Regions from separate parts of the Variovorax sp. PMC12 genome, predicted to be linked through region 2. Evidence: riboswitches for the same ligand, from Rfam matches in the RefSeq annotation. Region 2 holds a riboswitch; the other holds the start of a gene.

Region 1 (9,969 bases), 970 kb from region 2:
CCGCCAGGCCGATGGCCGCGGGCGCCAGCCCGAACACCAGCAGCAGCGTGGTGCCGAGGATCAGGTGCACCTCGGACACGCCCACCGGGTGATGCGGCAACACCTCGAAGAAGCAGAACACCAGCGCCACGGCAACGGCGGAGCGCAGCACCAGTGCGGCAAGGCCGTCTTTCACCGCGGTTTCGATGGTCACCTTGCCTGTGTAGGCGAGTGCGGCAGCGGCCGTGGCATAGCTGAGAAAAATCTTGGTTCCGTCGACGAGACCTGGTTCGATGTGCATCGAGCACCTCCTGAAATGCACCGCAGTGCGAAAGTTGATTGTTGGTTCATGGACCTGCCTGCGCAAGCCCCTTCGAGGCCGCCGCCCGCCGTGGCTTGCGCCGCAGCCGGCGCCAGCCGATCACCACGCCGCTGGCCGAGGCTACCGCACCGACCACCGACAGCAGCCACATCACGACATCCCAGGCCGGCCGGTACTGGATGAGCCAGGGAAAGTCGAGGCTGTGCGCCGCGTTGAAGAGCCAGCGGCGCAGGCGCGAGTTGCTGTCGTTGCTGCCCGCCACCTGCCCGCTGGCCGGGTCGATGTAGACCCGGCTGCGCGCGGCGTCGTCGAACTGCAGGCGCCACACGGGCACGATGCGCTCGCGGTGGTGGCCGTACCAGTGGAAGTCTTCGCGCGTCTGGAGCACCGCCTCGGTGACACGGGCGCCGGGACGCAGCGCCGAAGCGGCGCGCACGATGTCGTCCCTGGCAATGGAAGCAGGCGCGCCGCTGGCGGCATCGACCACCCACGCGCGCACCTGCGCATCGCGCAACTGCAGCAGCGGCCGGCCGTCGAACCACAGCAGCATGGCCTCGCGCGGCGCGGCGGCGCCCCCGCCGTGCGGCAACGATGCCGGCGGCCAGGGGAACGGCGACACCCCAGCACCGCTGTAGCGGGCCATCGCCGCCGCGTCGCCCGGCCCGCGCTGGAACCAGCCGTTGGGGTTCATCGAGAGCCAGCCGCTGATGATCCAGGTCAGCACGAAAAAGCCGCCGATCAGCCCCGCGATGTGGTGCCAGGCCATCCACCCGCTGTACGGCGTGACCGATCCGCTGCGAAAACGCCTGCGCAGCCGCACACGCAGGATGCCGATGACGATGCCCGTCACCGCCGAGACGATGCACGCCGCCGACAGCCACACGACCACGTCGTGCCACAGGGGCGGGTCGGCGCGCAGCGGCGTGAAGTAGATCCAGTGCGGCACCGAGCCCAGCCAGTTCCAGAAGCGCTCGGAGCGGTTGCTGTCGCGCACCACTTCGCCGTTGCGCGAAGACACGTAAAGCTCGGTGCCGGCCGCGTCGCCAAGCTCGATGCGGTGCAGCGGGCGCAGCGGGTTCAGGCCCTGAGGCACGGTCCACTGGTCGCGCTCCAGCGTCTCGGCCCAGCGCGCGCCCGGCCGGCCCGAAAACGCGCGCGCGATGGCTTCGGCCTGCGCGGCATCGACCGGGCCCGGCACACGGCCGTCGCGCGCCGAGACCGTATGCCGGCCGCCGTGCGCATCGACGATGCGCCACACGGGCTGCGGATCGGTGCCGCCCTGCATCTCCAGCACCATGCGCCGGGGCGGCTGCGCGCGTGCGGCGGGCGGCAATGCATCGAGCGCGGCCGCGGGCGACACCGTTGCCTGCGAAAAGCGCAGCGGCCCCAGCCCGGCCAGCCGCTCGGCGTCCGTCAGGTTGGGATACCCCACGTACATCATCACCACGCCCGAGACGAACCACATGACGAACAGCAGGCAGCCGCCGATGCCCAGCCACCGGTGGGTCCAGTAGAGGCCGTGCCGGATGCGCGGCCAGGCGCGGCGCCATGCGGAAGTCATGCGCGCGTCGCTCAGAAATCGACCAGCGCCGAGAGTTCGAACGAACGCGGGCGTCCCAGCAGCCACTGGTTGCCGCCGTTCGAGAACGACACCGCATAGCGCCGGTCGGCCAGGTTGTAGGCGCGCAGCGCCAGCTTCAGCGAAGGGTTCGCCTGCCAGCTGAGCGAAGCGTCGGCCACGGTGTACGAGCCGATCTTGCGCGAGTTGGCGGCGTCGACCTGGCGCGGGCCGACATGGCGCACGCCGAACGCGGCCTCCCACTGCGGCAGGAAGCGCCAGTTGAGCCACAGGTTGGCCGTCTGCTCGGGCACGCCGCTGGGCGTGTTGCCCGCGCGCGAGATCAGCCTGCCGCCGACCACTTCGTTGAAGTCGTCGTAGCGCGCGCGCAATCTGGCGATGTTGGCCTCGAGGTCCAGCGTGGGCGTGAGCGCCATGTCCAGCGTGGCCTCGATGCCCTCGGACGACTGCCGCCCGATCTGCTGCGTCTTGCCCGGGTCGCTCGCGTCGCGCGACAGCAGCTTGTTCTTCTCGATGCGGTAGGCCGCCACGGTCCAGGCGCCGCGGTTGTCGGCGAACTGGCGCTTGTAGCCGACCTCGACCTGCCGGCCGGTGCTGAGCTCGAACGGCACCTGCGTGGCCGAGGTGCTGATGAGCGAGGTCAGCGGATCGGCCGCGCGCGCCACCTGCGCATAGAAAGACTGCGACGCATCGGGCGCATACACCACGCCCAGGCGGCCGGTGGCGTACTCGAAGGTCTTGCCCAGATTGTTGGCCGCGTTCTGCAGGTCGGCGCGGGCGATCTTCGCGTGGTCCCAGCGCAGGCTGCCCACCACCGACCATTGATCGTCGAAGGCCAGCTTGTCTTCGGTGAGGAAGGCGTAGGTGCCGGTCCTGGTCCGGTAGCGAGGCGTGTAGGCCACGGGCGAAACGTAGTAGCCCGGGTTGAAGACGAAGGGGTCCACCACCGATCGCCCACCATAGGGCGAATCGTTGGTGTGCTGGAAGTCGATGCGGTTCACGTCGAAGCCCACCAGCACCTGGTTGGCCAGGCCGAACAGGCCGTGTTTGAAGGTGGCGTCGGTGCGGTTGCCGATCTGCTCCTGGTCGTGGCCGATCTCCAGGTAGTCGCCGCGCGTCACGCGGCGCGTGGTGGCGCTGTAGGTGTAGGTCTCGCTGTTGCGCCAGTGGCGCTTGCTCTCCAGCCGGTAGAGCTGGTTGCGCACGGTGACCGAATCGTTCGGCGTCCACTGGGCGTCGAGGCGGGTCCACTTGTCGAGGTACTTGATCTCGGAATCGTCGAGGTTGTAGTTCTGGCGCAGCATCTGGCTGCTCAGGCGGCCGTCGATCAGCGGCACGCCGTAGTAGCGCTGCGGCGACTGCCGGCCCTCGTCGTGCGAGAGCGTGAACTGCAGTTGCGGCGACACGTCGAGCCGCACCGCCGCGCCCACGGCCAGGCTCTCGGCCTGGCCGCGCTGCATGAAGCCGTCGGTCTGGCGGTGGCTGATGTCGAAGCGGTAGGAGAGCCTGTCATTGATCGCGCCGCCGCTGCCGAAAGCCACCTGGCGGGTGGCGTCGGAGCCGACGGTGAGCAGCGCCTGGTTCTGGATCGGCCCGCGCGTGGGCTTCCTGGGCACCACGTTGATCGCGCCGCCGATGGCGCCTTCGCCGTACATCACCGAGGCCGCGCCGCGCAGTACCTCGATGCGGTCGACCGACCAGGTGTCGAACGGGAAGGTGACGGTTCCCGCGCCCGCGTACAGCCGCGTGCCGTCGAACAGCTGCATCACCGAGCCGTGGCCCAGGAAGCCGCGCGCCGCCATCGCGGTGCCGCCGTTGCCGGGGCCGGGCGAACCGGTGATGCCGGTGGCGCGGGTGGCGGCATCGATCACCGAGGCGTCGCCGCGTGCGCGGATGGTGTCGCCGTCCAGCACCTCGATGCTGGCCGGCGTTTCCAGCGGCGTCAGGCCCAGGCGGCTGCCGGTCTGAGTGGTCTCGTCGATGGCGAGCCGCGTATGGCGGTCGGCCTCGACCTGCACCGGCGCCAGGCTCTGGCTGCCGTCGGCCTGTGCGAGGGCCGCGGCAGGCCCGAGGGCGAGCCCCAGCCCCAGTGAAATACCCGAAAGCCGCACGCTTTGCGGCGCGCCCGTGCGATCGCGCGATGGCGATGCCTGTCGGCTCATGTGATCTCTCCTCCGGCCCGCGTCCCCGCAGGCTCCTCTGTCCGAAAAAGGACGAGGCGGGAGAAGCGGAGGGGCGATGACGGTCCAGGCGCGAGCGCGGAGGCGGCAGGCCCGGACACGCACTCCCGCAGCGTCCGAAGGCGGTTTCCAAGGCCGGTATCCGGGCTTGCGGAGCGCTCCGACGCGCGAAATGCGCATCGGAGCAGAAACCCTCGCCTTCCCACGCCGAAGCGCAGTGGCCGCCGGCCTCTTCAAGGAGGCGCCGGCTTGAGGATTCCCGATCCGCTGACCGTTGCGGGGGCAGCGCAGGAATGACCGGGTCGGCTATGACCCGGCGCACCTGCTTCCCGTTTAACCCCGGCGCCATGGCATGGCGGGCGGGGCACCTTCGAACCGTGTTGACTGGTTTGATTCGTGAGAATTAACAAACCATAACCGCGAAATTATAAGTAGCCGCTATTGCCGTCGGGTCCGAACAGGCGCCGCATCACCGCCACGCCGGCCACCAGCGCGTTCGAATAGCTGGCGTAGGGCTCGAGCGCCGCTTCCAGCGGCTCGTAGAAGTGGGAGGCGTCTCCGGGCTCTCCGGCGACCGCTTCCATCAGCACCCAGTAGAACTCCCCTTTTTCCAGCTCATGGACAGTGAGCGCGATGTTTCTCTGTGTGTGCATGGAATGGATTGGGCAGTGCTTATTGGTGAATGGGTGGAGGCCAAGGCCGGTTGACAGCTTCCGGGCTTCTCCTACAGAGGGGATTCCCCGTGCAGCCTATGTTTTTATGTTTTGCACATGCACAAGCAGGAGACAGCATGAAGAACTTCACTCTCGAACCCGGCATGCGGGCAACCATCGGCGGAGCCTTCTATCCGACCGGCTACTCGATGGTCATGTTTCCGGACGCGGAAGATGCCCAGCGCGTCGGCCGCGGGCTGATCGAGCAAGGCACCAGCGGCGACGACGTCTACCTGCTTCCCGCGCAAACCGTGCTCTCCCAGATCACGCCCACCGTGGAAACTGCCGACGACCCCCTGCCCTCCGCCGGCACCGAAGGCGCGACCGTGCGCGCATACACGAAGCTGGCGCGCGAAGGCCACACGGCGCTGCTGGTGAAGACCGAGGACAGCGAAGCGGCCGAGCAGCTCATGGTGCTGGTGCGCACGGTGCCCTACTCCATCGCGCAGCGCTACCGCACGCTGGTGATCGAAGACCTCTGAGTTCGTCAGGCCGGGGCCGCCATCGACACGGCCCGCTGGACCACGTCGCGCGCCATGGCCTGCGCGAGTTCCTGCTCTCCCAGGAACACGGTCACGGCCGCCTCGCGCGTGAGCAGCGCGGCTTCCTGTTCGTTGTGGCTGCGGATCACGGTCTGGATGGTGGGGTTGAGCGTGCGCGCAGTCTCGATCATCTGGCGCACGTTCATGGCGTCGGGCGTGGCAACCACCAGCACGCGCGCGCGGGCCACGTGCGCCTGGATCAGCACCGCCGGATCGGCGGCATCGCCCCACACGGCCGGCGTGCCGGCTTCGCGCAGCTTTTCGACCAGTTCGCGGTTCTGCTCGGCGACCACGTAGGGAATGTCGTTGGCGTCGAGTTCCGCCGCAATGCGGCGACCGACGCGGCCGTAGCCCACCAGCACCACCTGCCGCGACAGGTACTTGGCCTCGGTCGTCATGGGCAGTTCGGCCAGCGGGTCGTCGCGCGACTCGAGCCCGCGCGCGAACGACGAGTGCGCATGCAGCCATTTCTGCATCGGCCCGATCAGGCTGAACCACAGCGGGTTGGTGGCGATGGAGATGAGCGCGCCCGCCAGCACCAGGCTCTGCCCCTCCACCGGCAGCAGGCCGAGCGACACCCCCAGCCCCGCCAGGATGAATGAGAACTCCCCGATCTGCGCCAGGCTCGCGCTCACCGTGAGCGCGGTGCCCAGCGGGTAGCGGAACACCAGCACCAGCGCGCAGGCCGCGAGCGACTTGCCCAGCACGATCACCAGCACCACCGCCAGCACCTGAAGCGGCCGCTCGATCAGCACCGATGGATCGAACAGCATGCCGACCGACACGAAGAACAGCACCGCGAAGGCGTCGCGCAGCGGCAGGGACTCTTCCGCCGCGCGGTGCGCGAACTGCGACTCGCGCATGACCATGCCCGCGAAGAAGGCGCCCAGCGCGAACGACACGCCGAACAGCGCCGCCGACGCGAAGGCGATGCTCACGGCGGCCGCCACCACGCACAGCGTGAACAGCTCGCGCGAACCGGTGCGCGTGACCTGCCAGAGGATCCACGGGAACACGCGCCGCCCCACCACCAGCATCAGCGCCACGAAGCCGCCGACCTGCAGCAGCGTGAGACCCAGGGTCTGCCACAACGGGTCGGCCGGCCCTTCCTGCGCGGCATGGCCGCCCAGCGTGCCGGCCAGCGGCGGCATGAGCACGAGCACCAGCACCATTGCCAGGTCTTCGACCACCAGCCAGCCGATGGCGATGCGCCCGGTGAACGAATCGAGGATGCCCAGGCTCTCGAGTGCGCGCAGCAGCACCACCGTGCTGGCCACCGACAGCGCCAGGCCGAACACCAGCGCAGCGCCGGGGCTCCAGCCCCACCACATGGCCAGGCCGCCGCCGAGCAGCGTGGCCACCGCGATCTGCGCGAGTGCGCCGGGCAGCGCGATCTTGCGCACCGCCAGCAGGTCGTCCAGCGAGAAATGCAGGCCGACGCCGAACATCAGCAGCATCACGCCGATCTCGGCGAGCTGGGCGGCAATGCCCGCATCGGCCACGAAGCCCGGTGTGAACGGGCCGATGATCACGCCGGCCAGCAGGTAGCCGACCAGCGCCGGCAGCCGCAGCTTGGCCGCCAGGAAACCGAATACGAGCGCAAGCCCCAGGCCGGCGGCAATGGTGTTGATGAGGGAGACGCTATGGGGCATCGCTCCATTTTGCAGGAACGATGCCCAACCTTCGAGGCTGGCAGGACTCTTCACGCAACACCGTGGGACCGGCTTTACCGCCGGGCCGCTGGTGTTGCAGGGGGCTGCTCCCCGGCTATCCGGCCATCTTGCTGCTGCGCGCGGCGTCCAGCGCCTCGGGCTCCTGCGCCTCGACCCAGGTCTCGTTGTTGAGCCCTGCCTGCAGCCGGTTCTCGTCCAGCTCGTTGGTCCACTTGGCGACCACGATGGTGGCCACGCCGTTGCCGATCAGGTTGGTGAGCGCGCGGGCTTCCGACATGAAGCGGTCGATGCCCAGGATGAGCGCGAGCCCCGCCACCGGCACATGGCCCACGGCCGACAGCGTGGCCGCCAGCACGATGAAGCCGCTGCCCGTGACGCCCGCGGCCCCCTTCGATGTGAGCAGCAGCACCGCCAGCAGCGTGATCTCCTGCGTGAGCGTCATCGGCGTGTTGGTGGCCTGCGCGATGAACACCGCCGCCATCGTCAGGTAGATCGACGTGCCGTCCAGGTTGAACGAGTACCCCGTGGGAATGACCAGGCCCACGCAGGTCTTGTTGGCGCCCAGGTTCTCCATCTTCTCCATCATGCGCGGCAGCACCGATTCGCTGGACGACGTGCCCAGCACGATCAGCAGCTCTTCCTTGATGTACTTGATGAACTTCCAGATGCTGAACCCGTGGAAGCGCGCGATGAGCCCCAGCACCACGAAGATGAACAGCAGGCAGGTCAGGTAGAAGGTGCCCATGAGCTTGCCCAGCGAGAACAGGCTGCCCAGCCCGTACTTGCCGATGGTGAAGGCCATCGCGCCGAAGGCGCCGATGGGCGCCAGCTTCATGATGTAGTTGACGATGCCGAAGAGCACGTGCGAGCCCTTCTCGATCACGTCGAACACCAGCGTGCCGCGCCCGCCGAAGCGGTGCAGCGCGAAGCCGAACAGCACTGCGATCAGCAGCACCTGCAGGATCTCGCCCTTGGCGAACGCGTCGACGATGGTGTTGGGGATGATGTTCAGGATGAAGTCGACCGTGCCGGTCATCTTGCCGGGGCCGGTGTACGAGGCGATCGACTTGGTGTCGAGCGTGGCCGGGTCGACGTTCATGCCGGCGCCGGGCTGCAGCACGTTGACCAGCACCAGCCCGACCACCAGCGCGATGCTGGAGACGACCTCGAAGTACAGCAGCGCCAGGCCGCCGGTCTTGCCGACCTTCTTCATGTCTTCCATGCCCGCGATGCCGACCACCACCGTGCAGAAGATGATCGGCGCGATGATCATCTTGATGAGCTTGATGAAGCCGTCGCCCAGCGGCTTCATCGCTTCCCCGACCGAGGGATAGAAATGGCCGAGCAGCACGCCGATGATCACCGCGGTGATCACCTGCACGTAGAGGGAGCGGTACAGAGGGAGCTTCTTGGCGGATTTACTTGTTGTGTTTTCCATGGATGCCTCCGGAGGATTCGGAACTGTAGGTTGCGTCGGATCAGGTTTCCATTCGTAGAAGCCGCATCGTGAACAAAAAAACCCGCCGAGGCGGGTTTTTTCTTCAGGTGCCGGTCAGCATGTTCAATGCATGTGCAGGCCGCCGTTGACCGAGAAGTCGGCCCCGGTGCTGTAGCCGCCCTCGTCCGTGGCGAGCCACGAGATGATCGAGGCGATTTCGCTCGGCTCGCCCAGGCGCTTGACCGGGATGGTGGCCACGATCTTGTCGAGCACTTCCTGGCGGATGGCCTTGACCATGTCGGTGCCGATGTAGCCCGGGCTCACGGTGTTGACCGTCACGCCCTTGTTGGCCAGTTCCTGCGCCAGCGCCATGGTGAAGCCGTGCATGCCGGCCTTGGCCGCCGAATAGTTGGTCTGGCCCGCCTGGCCCTTGGCGCCGTTCACCGAGCTGATGTTGATGATGCGGCCCCAGCCCTTCTCGACCATGTCGCCCACCACCTGCTTGGTGACGTTGAACATGCTGTTGAGGTTGGTTTCGATGACCGCGCTCCAGTCCTCGGGCGTCATCTTGAGGAACATGCGGTCACGCGTGATGCCGGCGTTGTTGACCAGCACGTCGATGGGGCCGTGCGCTGCCTTGGCGGCGGAGAAGGCTTCGACGGTGGATTGCCAGTCGCCGACATTGCCGACCGAGGCATGGAACTCGAAGCCTTCGGCTTTCTGTTCGGCGAGCCACTTGGCGTAGTCGCGCGTGGGGCCGCAACCTGCGACCACAGTGAACCCGTCCTTGTGCAGACGCTGGCAGATGGCTGTTCCGATGCCCCCCATGCCCCCGGTGACATATGCAACTTTCTTGCTCATGAGAATTCCTTTATGTACGTAGCAAAAGCCTGAACGGCCGCCTTCACTCTAGCGAGTTTCGGACCACCGAACTCTGAGGAAAACACTGAGCCAAGCTTGCAACCAGCTGTCACGAAGCGTGGCTTCAGCGCAGACTCTATCCTCGCATCGCCCGCGCACCTGCAGTTCTTGCATGACCACCAACGCCACGGAAATATCAAGGAGTTCGAAAGTATGAATTTCGGGATCATCATCTTCCCCGACGTCGAAGAGCTCGATTTCGTCGGTCCATGGGAAATGCTCACCATGTGGAGCAAGCTGGCCGGCGGTCCCGCCAACTGCCTGATCGTGGCCGAGAAGCGCGAGCCGGTGGCCTGCGCCAAGGGCCTGTCGGTCAACCCGCACGTGTCTTTTGCCGACTGCCCGCCGCTGGACTACCTGCTGGTGCCCGGCGGCATGGGCACCCGGCGCGAGGTCGACAACCCGGTGCTGACCCGTTTCCTGGCCGACCAGGCGCCCACCTGCCGCGCGCTGCTGTCGGTGTGCACTGGCGCCTTCGTGCTGCACGCGGCCGGGTTGCTGTCGGGCAAGACCGCGACCACGCACTGGGGTTCGCTCGACCGACTGCGCGCGCTGGGCGACGTGAAGGTGGTCGAGCAGCGCTTCGTGCGGGACGGCAACGTCTGGACTTCCGCCGGGGTTT
Region 2 (9,969 bases):
TTCGCCTGCGGCTCGCCGAACAGCCGCACCTCGCCACGGTGCGCGAGCAGCCCCGCCAGCGCCTTGAGCAAGGTCGACTTGCCCGCGCCGTTCGGCCCGACGATGCTGGTCCAGCGGCCGGACGCGAGCGCCAGGTCGATGCCGTGCAGCACCTCGGCGGCGCCGAGGGTGGCGCTCAGGCGGCGCGCTTCGAGCGCCGGTGCGTTGTTCATGCCACGCCCCCGCGGGCGCTGCGCCGGTGCATCAGCCAGAGCAGGTAGCTGCCGCCCAGCACCGCCGTGAGCACGCCCACCGGCAGTTCCTGCGGCGCGATCAGCCAGCGCGCCAGCAGGTCGGCCGACATCAGCAGCAAGCCGCCCATCAGCGCCGACAACAGGATGAGCCGCGCATGCGTGGTTTTCACCATCGAGCGCACCAGGTGCGGCGCCGCCAGGCCGACGAAGGCGATCAGCCCGGTCTGAGCCACGGCCGCGCCTGTCGCCAGCGCGAGCACAACCACCAGCGCCGCGCGCATCGCGCCCAGCGGCAGGCCCAGGCTGCGCGCCGTGGCCTCGCCCAGCGCCAGCCCGTCGAGCACTGGCGCCAGCGCCCAGCCGAGCAGCAGGCACACCGCGCCGACCATCGCCATCACCGCGCAGGCGCTCCAGCCGACCAGCCCGGTGCTGCCGAGGATGAAGCCCTGGATGGCCTGGAGAATGTCGGCCGAAGCGATGGTGATGAGATCTTTGGCGGCGCCGAGCACCACGCCGACGATCACGCCCGCGAGCAGCAGCCGCAGCGTCTGCTGCACGCCGCGCGCGAGCAGCAGCGTGAGCATCACCGCCACCACCGCGCCGATGAAGGCCGCGCCCGTCAGCCCGAGCCGCATCACCCATTGCGTGCTGGCGGCCGAACCGCCGAACATCAGCAGCGCCAGCGCCACGCCCAGCGATGCACCCGAGGCGCTGCCCAGCAGGTACGGGTCGGCCAGCGGATTGCGGAACAGCCCCTGCGCCACCGCGCCCGCCAGCCCGAGCAAGGCGCCGGCCAGCCAGGCGCCGAGCGTGCGCGGCAGGCGGATGTCCCACACGATCTGCAGCGCCACCGGGTCGTGCCGTGCCGACAGCAGGCTCTCGAAGCCGGTGCTGCCGATGCCCAGGCCCAGCAGCATCGCCCCCGCGCCCAGCACCAGCAGGCCGAAGCCCAGCAGCAGAACCCGCCGCAGGTGCGCCGTGTGCCTGACCGCCGCGTTCACCGACGGCCGCCCTTGTCGCCCAGGCACTGCGCCATGAGGCGCGCGGCCTCGTCCATGCGCGGGCCGGGCCGCACCAGCACGTCGGACTGCTCGGCGCTGAAGCGGCAGATGCGGCCTTCGCGCACCGCGCGGATGCCGGCCCACCCGGGGCGCTGCTCCAGCCCCTGCGCGCTGCGCACGCTGACCATGATGAGGTCGGGATTGGCGCGCACCACGTATTCGGGGTTGAGCTTGGGAAACGGGCCGAGCGAAGCCGGCACGATGTTCTTCGCGCCGAGCCGGGTGAGCGTTTCGCCGATGAACGACGACTCGCCCGCCGCGTAGGGCGCGCTGTTCACTTCGAAGTACACGCGCAGGCCTTTCGCGCTCGCGGGCAGCGACTGCGCGGCGGCCGACACGCTGGCGTCGATCACGCGCCAGACCCTGGGGGCCTCGTGCGTGCCCAGCACCTGGTCGAGCTTGTCGAGCACGCGCCGCACGTCGGCATGGCTCTTGGGCTCGAGCACCAGCACCTTCACGCCCAGCGCCTCGAGCCGCTGGGTGACGCGCGACGACTTGGCGAGCAGCACCGCGTCGGGCTTGAGCGCGACGATGGCCTCCACGTTCGGGTCGAGCCCGCCGCCGACTTGCGGCAGCGCCTTCACCTGCTCGGGCGAATTGGAATAGCGGTCGATGCCCACCAGCCGGTCGCAGGCGCCGAGCGCGCAGACCGATTCGGTGAGCGAAGGCAGCAGCGTGACGATGCGCCGCGGCGGCTCGCGCAGGCTCACGGTCACGCCGCGCTCGTCGACCACGTCGAGTGCGTGCGCCGCCAGCGCGAACAGCGCCAGGCCGCATGCGGCCAGCGTAATCCGGATCTTTTTCGCGCTCATGCGGCGGGGACCTTCAGGCTCAGCGGCAGGCCGGCCGCCATGAGCGTCACGCGGTGGCAGGCGGCGGCCACGTCCTGGTTCAGGCGGCCCAGCGCATCGACGAATGCGCGCGTCTCGCGGCCCAGCGGAATCACGCCGAGGCCGATCTCGTTGCCCACCAGCACCACCGGGCCGCGCGCTTCGCGCAACGCGACCATGAGCATGCCCATGTGCGTGGACGGCGTGCGCGTGGGAGGGCGGGCATCTTCGGCGGGCATCGGCATCAGCAGGTTGGTGAGCCAGAGCGTGAGGCAGTCGACGACCACCAGCGTGTCGGGCGTGCTCTGCGTGACCACGGCACGCGCGAGTTCGATCGGTTCCTCGATGGTGCGCATGCCGGGCACGCGCTCGGCACGGTCGGCCTGGTGGCGCACGATGCGCTCCTGCATCTCGTCGTCGTACGCCTGCGCGGTGGCGATCATCACGGCACGGCGGGTGCGCGGCTCAGCGGCGAGCCAGTCGGCGGCGCGCTGCTCGGCGCGGCGCGACTTGCCGCTCTTCTGGCCGCCGAGGATGAACTCGTGCTCAACAGTCGCGGGCTTGATCATGGTGGGCATGGCTTTGCAACTCGGTGGGCATGGCGCCGAAAAGTCGCGCGGTGGCTTCGGGGCTGGAAGCGAACCACGCATGGAAATAGCTGGCGCGCACAGGGCCGTGCACGTAGAGCGCCTCGCCGCCCTGCGCGCCCACGGCCTGGGTCGTGCCGGGCCGGGCGGTGCGCGCGACGGGCGCGAGCGGTGTCTCGCAGCGCGAATAGTGGAAAGTGTGGCCGCGCAAGGCGTGGCTGCCGAGCTGCAACTGCTGCGGGCCGAGGCCGGCCAGCCGCTTCTGCATGGTCACCCTGCCGGGCAGCAGGCCCCACAGGCGATGCACGTTGCCGGCCTCCGCGCCTTCATGCGTGGCCAGCTCTTCGAACAGCGCCATCATGCCGCCGCACTCGGCCCATACGGGCTTGCCGGCCGCCACATGGGCCGCCAGCGCGGCGCGCATCGGTTCGCAGCGCGACAGCGCCTCGGCGTGCAGCTCCGGGTAGCCGCCGGGCAGCCAGACCGCATCGCAAGCGGGCAAGGCGTCGCCCGCGAGCGGCGAGAAGAAGGAAAGGCGCGCCCCCAGTGCGGTGAGCACGTCGAGGTTCGCGGGGTAGATGAAAGAGAAGGCGGCATCGCGTGCGATGGCGATGGTGCGGCCGGCCAGCAGCGGCTGCATGTTCGCGACATGCGGTGCGGCATCGAAGCGCACCTGCGGCAGTTGCGCGATGTCCATCTGCCCCAGCGGCGTGCCGGCCAGCACGTCGGCCACGGCGTCGAGGCGCGCCATCGCGTTGCCCAGTTCGTCCGCCACCACCAGCCCCAGGTGCCGCTCCGGCAGCGTGAAGTCCGCGTCGCGCGGCAAGGCGCCGAGCCATTGAGAAGGCTCGCGCAGCGCGTCTTTCAGCATGCCGGCATGGCGCTCGCTGCCCACGCGGTTGGCCAGCACGCCGGCCCACGGCAGGCCGGGCCGGAAGTTCTGCAGGCCGTAGGCCAGCGCCCCGAAGGTGCCGGCCATGGCATGCGCATCGATCACGGCCAGCACCGGCAGGCCGAAGCGCACGGCCAGGTCGGCCGCGCTCGGCGTGCCGTCGAACAGGCCCATCACGCCTTCGACGATCAGCAGGTCGCAGTCGGCCGCCGCCGCACGCAGGCGCTCGCGGCAGTCGGCTTCGCCGGTCATCCAGAGGTCGAGCGAATGCACCGGCGCGCCGGTGGCCAGCGCGAGCCAGAGCGGGTCGAGGAAGTCGGGCCCGCACTTGAAGGCCCGCACCCGCCGGCCCTGCCGCGTGTGCAGCCGCGCGAGCGCGGCCGCGACCGTGGTCTTGCCCTGCCCCGAGGCCGGCGCGGCCACCAGCACCGCGGCGCAGGCGGCCGCCGCGGCACCGGCGGTGTCGCTTGCTTGCGAGGGGTTGCTTATTGCGGCGTCCACTTGAGACCGACGTACGCGGTGCGGCCGGCGGTGGCGTACAGGCGTGCGTACTGGTAGTCCTTGTTGCCCACATTGTCGACCCGCGCGATCAGGTTCAGGTCGCGCGTGAGCTGCCTGCTGGCCGACAGGTTCAGCACGGTGTAGCCGCCGAGCTTGACGCTGTTGGCGGCGTCGTCGTAGCGGCGGCTCGAGGTCTGCACCTCGGCGCCCAGCGTCCAGCCGGCGACGCGCCAGTCGGCACCGAAGGTGGCGTGGCGCTGCGCACGGCGAGCCAAAAGGTTGTGCGTGCCGAGGTCGCGCGGGTCCTGGAAGTCGAGCGAGGTGCGCAGCGTGACGTCGCCGATGCGGTGGCCGCCCGACAGCGTGACGCCCTGGTAGCGGGCGCGCGCCGTGTTCCTGTAGCAGCCGAAGGAGGAGGCGCAGCCCTTGGCGGTGCCGTCGAAGCTGATCAGGTTGCGCACCTGGTTGTTGTAGACCACGATGCCGGCGTGCGAGGCGCCTTCGGTGTACTGCAGGCCCAGTTCGACGTTGCGGCTGGATTCGGGTTGCAGCGTGGCCAGGCCGTATTCGCTGAAGCGCTGGTAGAGCGTGGGCACGCGGAAGGCGGTGCCGGCCGAGGCCGTGAAGCGCAGCGACGGCGTGATGGCATAGCCGTAGGCGGCGCTGCCGGTGGTCTTGCCGCCGAATTCGCTGTCGCGGTCGTGGCGCACATGCAGCTGCAGCGAGTGCGGGCCCTGCACGAAGCCGTAGCCCAGCGACAGCGCGTCCTGCGCGCGGTCGCGCGACAGCAGCTTCGAGCTGGTGGTGGGCGCGTTGTCGAGCGCGTCTTCGCGGCGTTCCAGGGTGGCCGTCACCAGGTGTGGGCCGAAGCGGAATTCGTTCTGGAACAGGTAGCCGCGCAGGTGGGTTTCGGTGCGGTAGAACGAAGGCTGCGTCTTGTAGACCGACTGCGAATCGGTGATCTGCACGCGGGTGCTGTAGACGTCGTTCCACTTGGCCGACCAGGTGAGGCCGGCGGTGCGCAGCGTGTTGCTGGAGATGTCGTTGGCGAACAGGAACGGCAGCTTGGTCCTGTACGACACGGTGGCGTCGTAGCCGGCCTTGATGTCGCTCGCGAGCAGCGTGGCGTCGATGCGCTGGTCGGGCGTGATCTGGAAGCCCAGCTTCACGTTGCCCGAGGTGCTGTTGTAGCCGTCGCGGTCGGGGCTGGTGAAGCCGTCCTTGACCACATTGCGCTTGTCGACCGGCTGCACGTTGTAGCCCTTGCTTTCTTCATGCTCGACACCGAAGGAGTAGTCGAACAGGCCCGACTTCCCGCTCACGCCGCCTTCGATCCTGCGCAGGCCGTAGCTGCCGAAGCCGATGCCCGCGTAGGGCGAGACGCCCTCCTCGCCGCGCTTGGTGAAGAGCTGGATCACGCCGCCGATGGCGTCCGAGCCGTACACCGCGGCGGCCGGGCCGCGCAGCACTTCGATGCGGTCGATCTGCGACAGCGGGATGCCTTCCCAGCCGGCGCCGCCGGTCGATTGCGAGTCGATGCGCACGCCGTCGAGGTAGACGGCCGTGAAGCGCGTTTCCGCGCCGCGGATGTACAGGCTCGTCGTGTTGCCGATGCCGCCGGTGCGCGAGATCTCGATGCCGGGCAGGCGCGCCAGCACGTCGGCCACGCCGGTGGCGCCGCTGCGCTCGATGGTCTGGCGGTCGATGATCGACACGTCGCCCACCAGGTCAGACAGCGCCTGCGGCGTGCGGTTGGCCGTGACCACCGTCTCGCCGAGGGTGGGCGCCTGTTGCGCATGGGCCAGGCCGCCGAAGGCGGATGCCAGCGCCAGCGGCAGGCAGGCGAAGCGGAGACGGCGCGCAGGAGCGCGGCCACGGAAAACGGAAGCGTGGGAAATCATGAAATGTGCCGAACGAACGTCAATGCCCCGTGCCGGCTTCCCCGCCGGCACCTGGGCGCAATGGCTGCCTCGCGCACGGATTCTTTTTTTCCGTGCATGCGGCAGCCGCCTTGTTGGCCGGTATCCGGGCTGGCAGAACGCCCCTCGCCGCCTTCCCAGGCACCTGTTTCAGGGTGCCCAGTGGCTGAGTGGAGAGGGGTGACGCCTTGCGGCGTCGTCTGCTTGACCGTTGCGGGGGCAGCGCAGGCGGCTTGGGCCCGGCCCGGTACGCGCTCGAGGGCGTTCGGGGGACCTTCACTCCTGCTTCCCGTTGAACCGCGGCGCGTGAACCACGCCGCAGGCACCAACGGGCGGGATTTTAGGCCCTGTCCGACACGATTTAAGCCGAAAGTTGCGCACCGCTAACATCGCAGCGATGCGCCCGGCCTCGGTTTTCCTGAATATTCGTTCCGCGCTGCAGCGGCTTTTCGGCGTTTCGGGCTGGCAGTCGATGCTGCTCTGGTCCATTGCCGCGGGCCTGCTCGGCACGCTGGCGACCGAACTTTTCCGCGCGGCGCTCTACGGCTTCGAGCATCTGGTGCTGGGCCCCGGGGAAGGGCTGGTGGCCATGGCCAGGCACCTGCCGTGGTGGGCGCGCGTGGCCTGCCCCACGCTCGGCGGGCTGGTGGCGGGCCTGCTGCTGGTGCTTGCCAAGCGCGTGGCGGAGCGAAGCGCCACCTCCGACTACATGGAAGCGATCGTGCTTGGCGACGGACGCATTCCAGTCGCGCAGACGCTGGTGCGCAGCGCGTCGTCGCTGGTGAGCATCGGCACCGGCGGCTCCATAGGGCGCGAAGGCTCGATGGTGCAGCTCGCGGCGCTGGCCGCCTCGCAACTGGGGCGGCTGCTGCGCTTTCCGGCGGAACGGCTGCGGCTGCTGGTGGCCTGCGGCGCCGCCGCCGGCCTCACGGCCGCCTACAACGCGCCCATCGCGGGCGCCTTCTTCGTCGCCGAAATCGTGCTGGGCTCGATCGCGATGGAAAGCGTGGGGCCGATCATCATCGCGTCGGTGGTGGCGAACGTCGCGATGCGCGCGCTGCCGGGCTATCAGCCGCCTTACAAGATGCCGGCGTTCCCCGAGATCCACGGCGCGGAGGTGGTGCTGTTCTGCGTGCTCGGCGTGCTGCTGGGCTTTGCGTCCGTCGGGTTCCTGCGTGCGCTGCAGGGCAGCCGCGCGCTGTTCGCCAGGCTGCCGCTCGCGCTGCCGTGGCGGCTGGCGCTGGGCGGGCTGCTGATGGGCGCCATTTCCGTACCGATGCCCGAGGTCTGGGGCAACGGCTACAGCGTGGTCAACGCGGTGCTGCACACGCCGTGGCCCTGGACGCTGATCGCGATGGTGCTGGTCGCCAAGGCGGCCGCGACCATGGCCACCGCCGGCTCGGGCGCCGTGGGCGGCGTGTTCACGCCGGCGCTGTTCTTCGGCTGCATGATCGGTGCGCTGTTCGGGCTGGCGGTGCAGGCGCTGTGGCCGGCTTCCAGCTCCGCGCCTTTCGCCTATGCCATCGTCGGCATGGGCGCCTTCCTGGCGGGAGCTACGCAGGCGCCGCTGATGGCGATATTGATGATCTTCGAGATGACGCTGAGCTATCAGGTCATGCTGCCGCTGATGGCCGCGAGCGTCATCGCGTACTTCATCGCGCGCTCGGCCAATGCCGGCTCCATGTACGAGATCACGCTGCGCCGCAACGAGCAGCGCGACGCGCAACTGCGCCTGCGCGGGCTGCACGTGCGCGACCTGGTGCAGCCGGCCGAGACCGTGGTCGGCCCCGAGGCGGACCGCGAGGCGATGAGCAGGCTCTTCCTGCAGCACCCGGTGAAGTACCTGTACGTGGTCGATGCCGGCGGGCGCTACCTGGGCGTGGTGCCGCTGGCCGCGCTGGGCGCAGCGCCGGCCGAAACCACGGCCGGCGCCCTGCTCTCGCAGGCGATCCTGCCGATCACCGCCGACACCGGCCTGGGCGAAGCGCTGCAGCGCTTCCTGGAGCACCGTGGCGAGCGACTGCCGGTGATCGAGAGCGCGGCCGACCCGGTGCTGCTGGGCGTGGCGGCCAAGAGCGCGCTGCTCGCCACCTATGTGCGGCTGAGCGAGTAGTTTGAAACGCCGGTGGAAGGCCGCAGAATCCATGCCTGCACGCCCCCTCGCCCGAGCACGGCGAAGGGCCCCTCCCAGGGAAACTACAATCGCCAACCATGCCCGCATCCAGCCCCATCGACCAGATCGCCGAGCGTGTCGAACGCCTGCTCGTGCGTCACGAAGAGGTGCAGCGCACCAATGAGTTGCTGCAGGAACAGGTCGATGCGCTCACGCGCGAACGCGACGCACTGAAGTCGCGGCTCGCCGCGGCCCGCACGCGCCTCGACGCGCTGCTCGAACGGCTGCCGGCTGAACCACCTCCCCAAGACCCCTCCGCATGAAGCAGATTGAAGTACAGATCATGGGCCAGAGCTATCTGCTCGGCTGCCCCGACGGCGGCGAAGCGCAGCTGCGCGAAGCCGTCGAACGCGTGGACGCTGCCATGTGCAAGATCCGCGATGCGGGAAAAGTCAAGGCCCGCGACCGCATCGCGGTGCTGGCCTCGCTGAACCTGGCCTTCGACCTGGCCGCGCAGCAGGCCACTGCCGCCGCCGCGCCCGCGGCAGTACCTCCCGCCGAGGCAGCAGGCACCGCCCCCGATACGGCGGAAAAAGACCCGAAGGCCGCGCAGCTCATTCAGAGACTCGATCAAGCCCTTGCCGGCGATGGACATTTGCTCTGAATGAATTCGTCGGACACAGGCAGGGAGGCGTAAAATCCGAACTGTCTGCAGACGTGTCGGGCTTAATATTTCCTTGTTCCAATGCTCTCCGGAGCCGGGCTTGGTACATCGCTAGACGGGCGTGATCATCTCGCGTCAGATGAACCCGAAGTCTTGCTGCCCTCGCCCACCTGAACCCTGGTTCAGGATGCGGGTCCGGCACATCATCTGCAGACACCTTTTCCCGCCGCGGCCCCCTGCACCAGTTGCACGGGGCCGCTGCTTTTTGCAGAAGCACTTTCCCTTCCCTGCGCCACCGTGAACATCACCGCCCTGCTCGACCCCCTGCTCATCGCCGAACTCGCGGCACTCGGCCTCGGTACCGGCTTTCTCGCGGGCCTGCTGGGCATCGGGGGCGGCATGATGATGGTGCCGTTCATCACGATCATCATGGGCCACCGCGGCGTGCCGGCCGACCTGGCGGTGAAGATGGCCATCGCAACCTCCATGGCCACCATCATCTTCACCTCGGTGTCGAGCGTGCGTGCGCACCACAAGCGCGGCGCGGTGCGCTGGGACATCGTGAAGCGGCTCGCGCCCGGCATCGTCATCGGCAGCCTCGTGGGCAGCCTGGGCGTGTTCGCGCTGCTCAAGGGCACGGCGCTCGCCATCGTCTTCGCGCTGTTCGTGGGCTTCTCGGCCACGCAGATGTTCCTCGACAAGAAACCCAAGCCCACGCGGCAGATGCCGGGCACGGGCGGCCAGCTCGCGGCGGGCGGCGCCATCGGCTTCATCTCGGGCCTGGTGGGCGCGGGCGGCGGCTTCATCAGCGTGCCGTTCATGACGTGGTGCAACATCGCCATCCACAACGCCGTGGCCACGAGCGCGGCGCTGGGCTTTCCGATCGCGGTGGCCAACGTGGCGGGCTACGTGGTCAGCGGCCAATCCGTCGACGGCCTGCCGGCCGGCTCCTTCGGCTACATCTGGCTGCCGGCGCTCGCGGTGATCGCGGCGTGCAGCGTGCTCACCGCGCCGCTGGGCGCCAAGGCCGCGCACAGCCTGCCGGTGAAGAAGCTCAAGCGCGTGTTCGCGAGCATCCTGTACCTGCTGGCGGCCTACATGCTCTGGAAGGGCCTGCACGGCTGAAGACGGCGAGCTGCCGGTCCGGCAGCTCCGGCTACTGCTGCACC

The links. Region 2 has a riboswitch for cobalamin ahead of C4F17_RS06915 (TonB-dependent receptor domain-containing protein). Riboswitches for the same ligand answer to the same signal wherever they lie in the genome.
Region 1: another riboswitch for cobalamin. It lies ahead of C4F17_RS02380 (TonB-dependent receptor); the one in region 2 lies ahead of C4F17_RS06915 (TonB-dependent receptor domain-containing protein).

What each region holds. Positions count from the first base shown of each region.
Region 1 covers NZ_CP027773.1:521,227-531,195, reverse strand. Annotated here, with positions in the region: gene C4F17_RS02390 (energy-coupling factor ABC transporter permease) at 1-280, opposite strand, end outside; gene C4F17_RS02385 (PepSY domain-containing protein) at 327-1,862, opposite strand; gene C4F17_RS02380 (TonB-dependent receptor) at 1,874-4,042, opposite strand; cobalamin riboswitch at 4,177-4,446, opposite strand; gene C4F17_RS02375 (hypothetical protein) at 4,486-4,713, opposite strand; gene C4F17_RS02370 (hypothetical protein) at 4,851-5,255, shown strand; gene ybaL (YbaL family putative K(+) efflux transporter) at 5,261-6,967, opposite strand; gene C4F17_RS02360 (dicarboxylate/amino acid:cation symporter) at 7,083-8,426, opposite strand; gene phbB (acetoacetyl-CoA reductase) at 8,550-9,287, opposite strand; gene C4F17_RS02350 (DJ-1/PfpI family protein) at 9,501-9,969, shown strand, end outside.
Region 2 covers NZ_CP027773.1:1,493,643-1,503,611, forward strand. Annotated here, with positions in the region: gene C4F17_RS06890 (ABC transporter ATP-binding protein) at 1-212, opposite strand, end outside; gene C4F17_RS06895 (FecCD family ABC transporter permease) at 209-1,234, opposite strand; gene C4F17_RS06900 (ABC transporter substrate-binding protein) at 1,231-2,106, opposite strand; gene C4F17_RS06905 (bifunctional adenosylcobinamide kinase/adenosylcobinamide-phosphate guanylyltransferase) at 2,103-2,702, opposite strand; gene C4F17_RS06910 (cobyrinate a,c-diamide synthase) at 2,671-4,104, opposite strand; gene C4F17_RS06915 (TonB-dependent receptor domain-containing protein) at 4,089-6,005, opposite strand; cobalamin riboswitch at 6,104-6,367, opposite strand; gene C4F17_RS06920 (ClcB-like voltage-gated chloride channel protein) at 6,421-8,136, shown strand; gene C4F17_RS06925 (DUF904 domain-containing protein) at 8,235-8,459, shown strand; gene C4F17_RS06930 (cell division protein ZapA) at 8,456-8,800, shown strand; gene C4F17_RS06935 (sulfite exporter TauE/SafE family protein) at 9,104-9,925, shown strand; gene C4F17_RS06940 (helix-turn-helix domain-containing protein) at 9,957-9,969, opposite strand, start outside.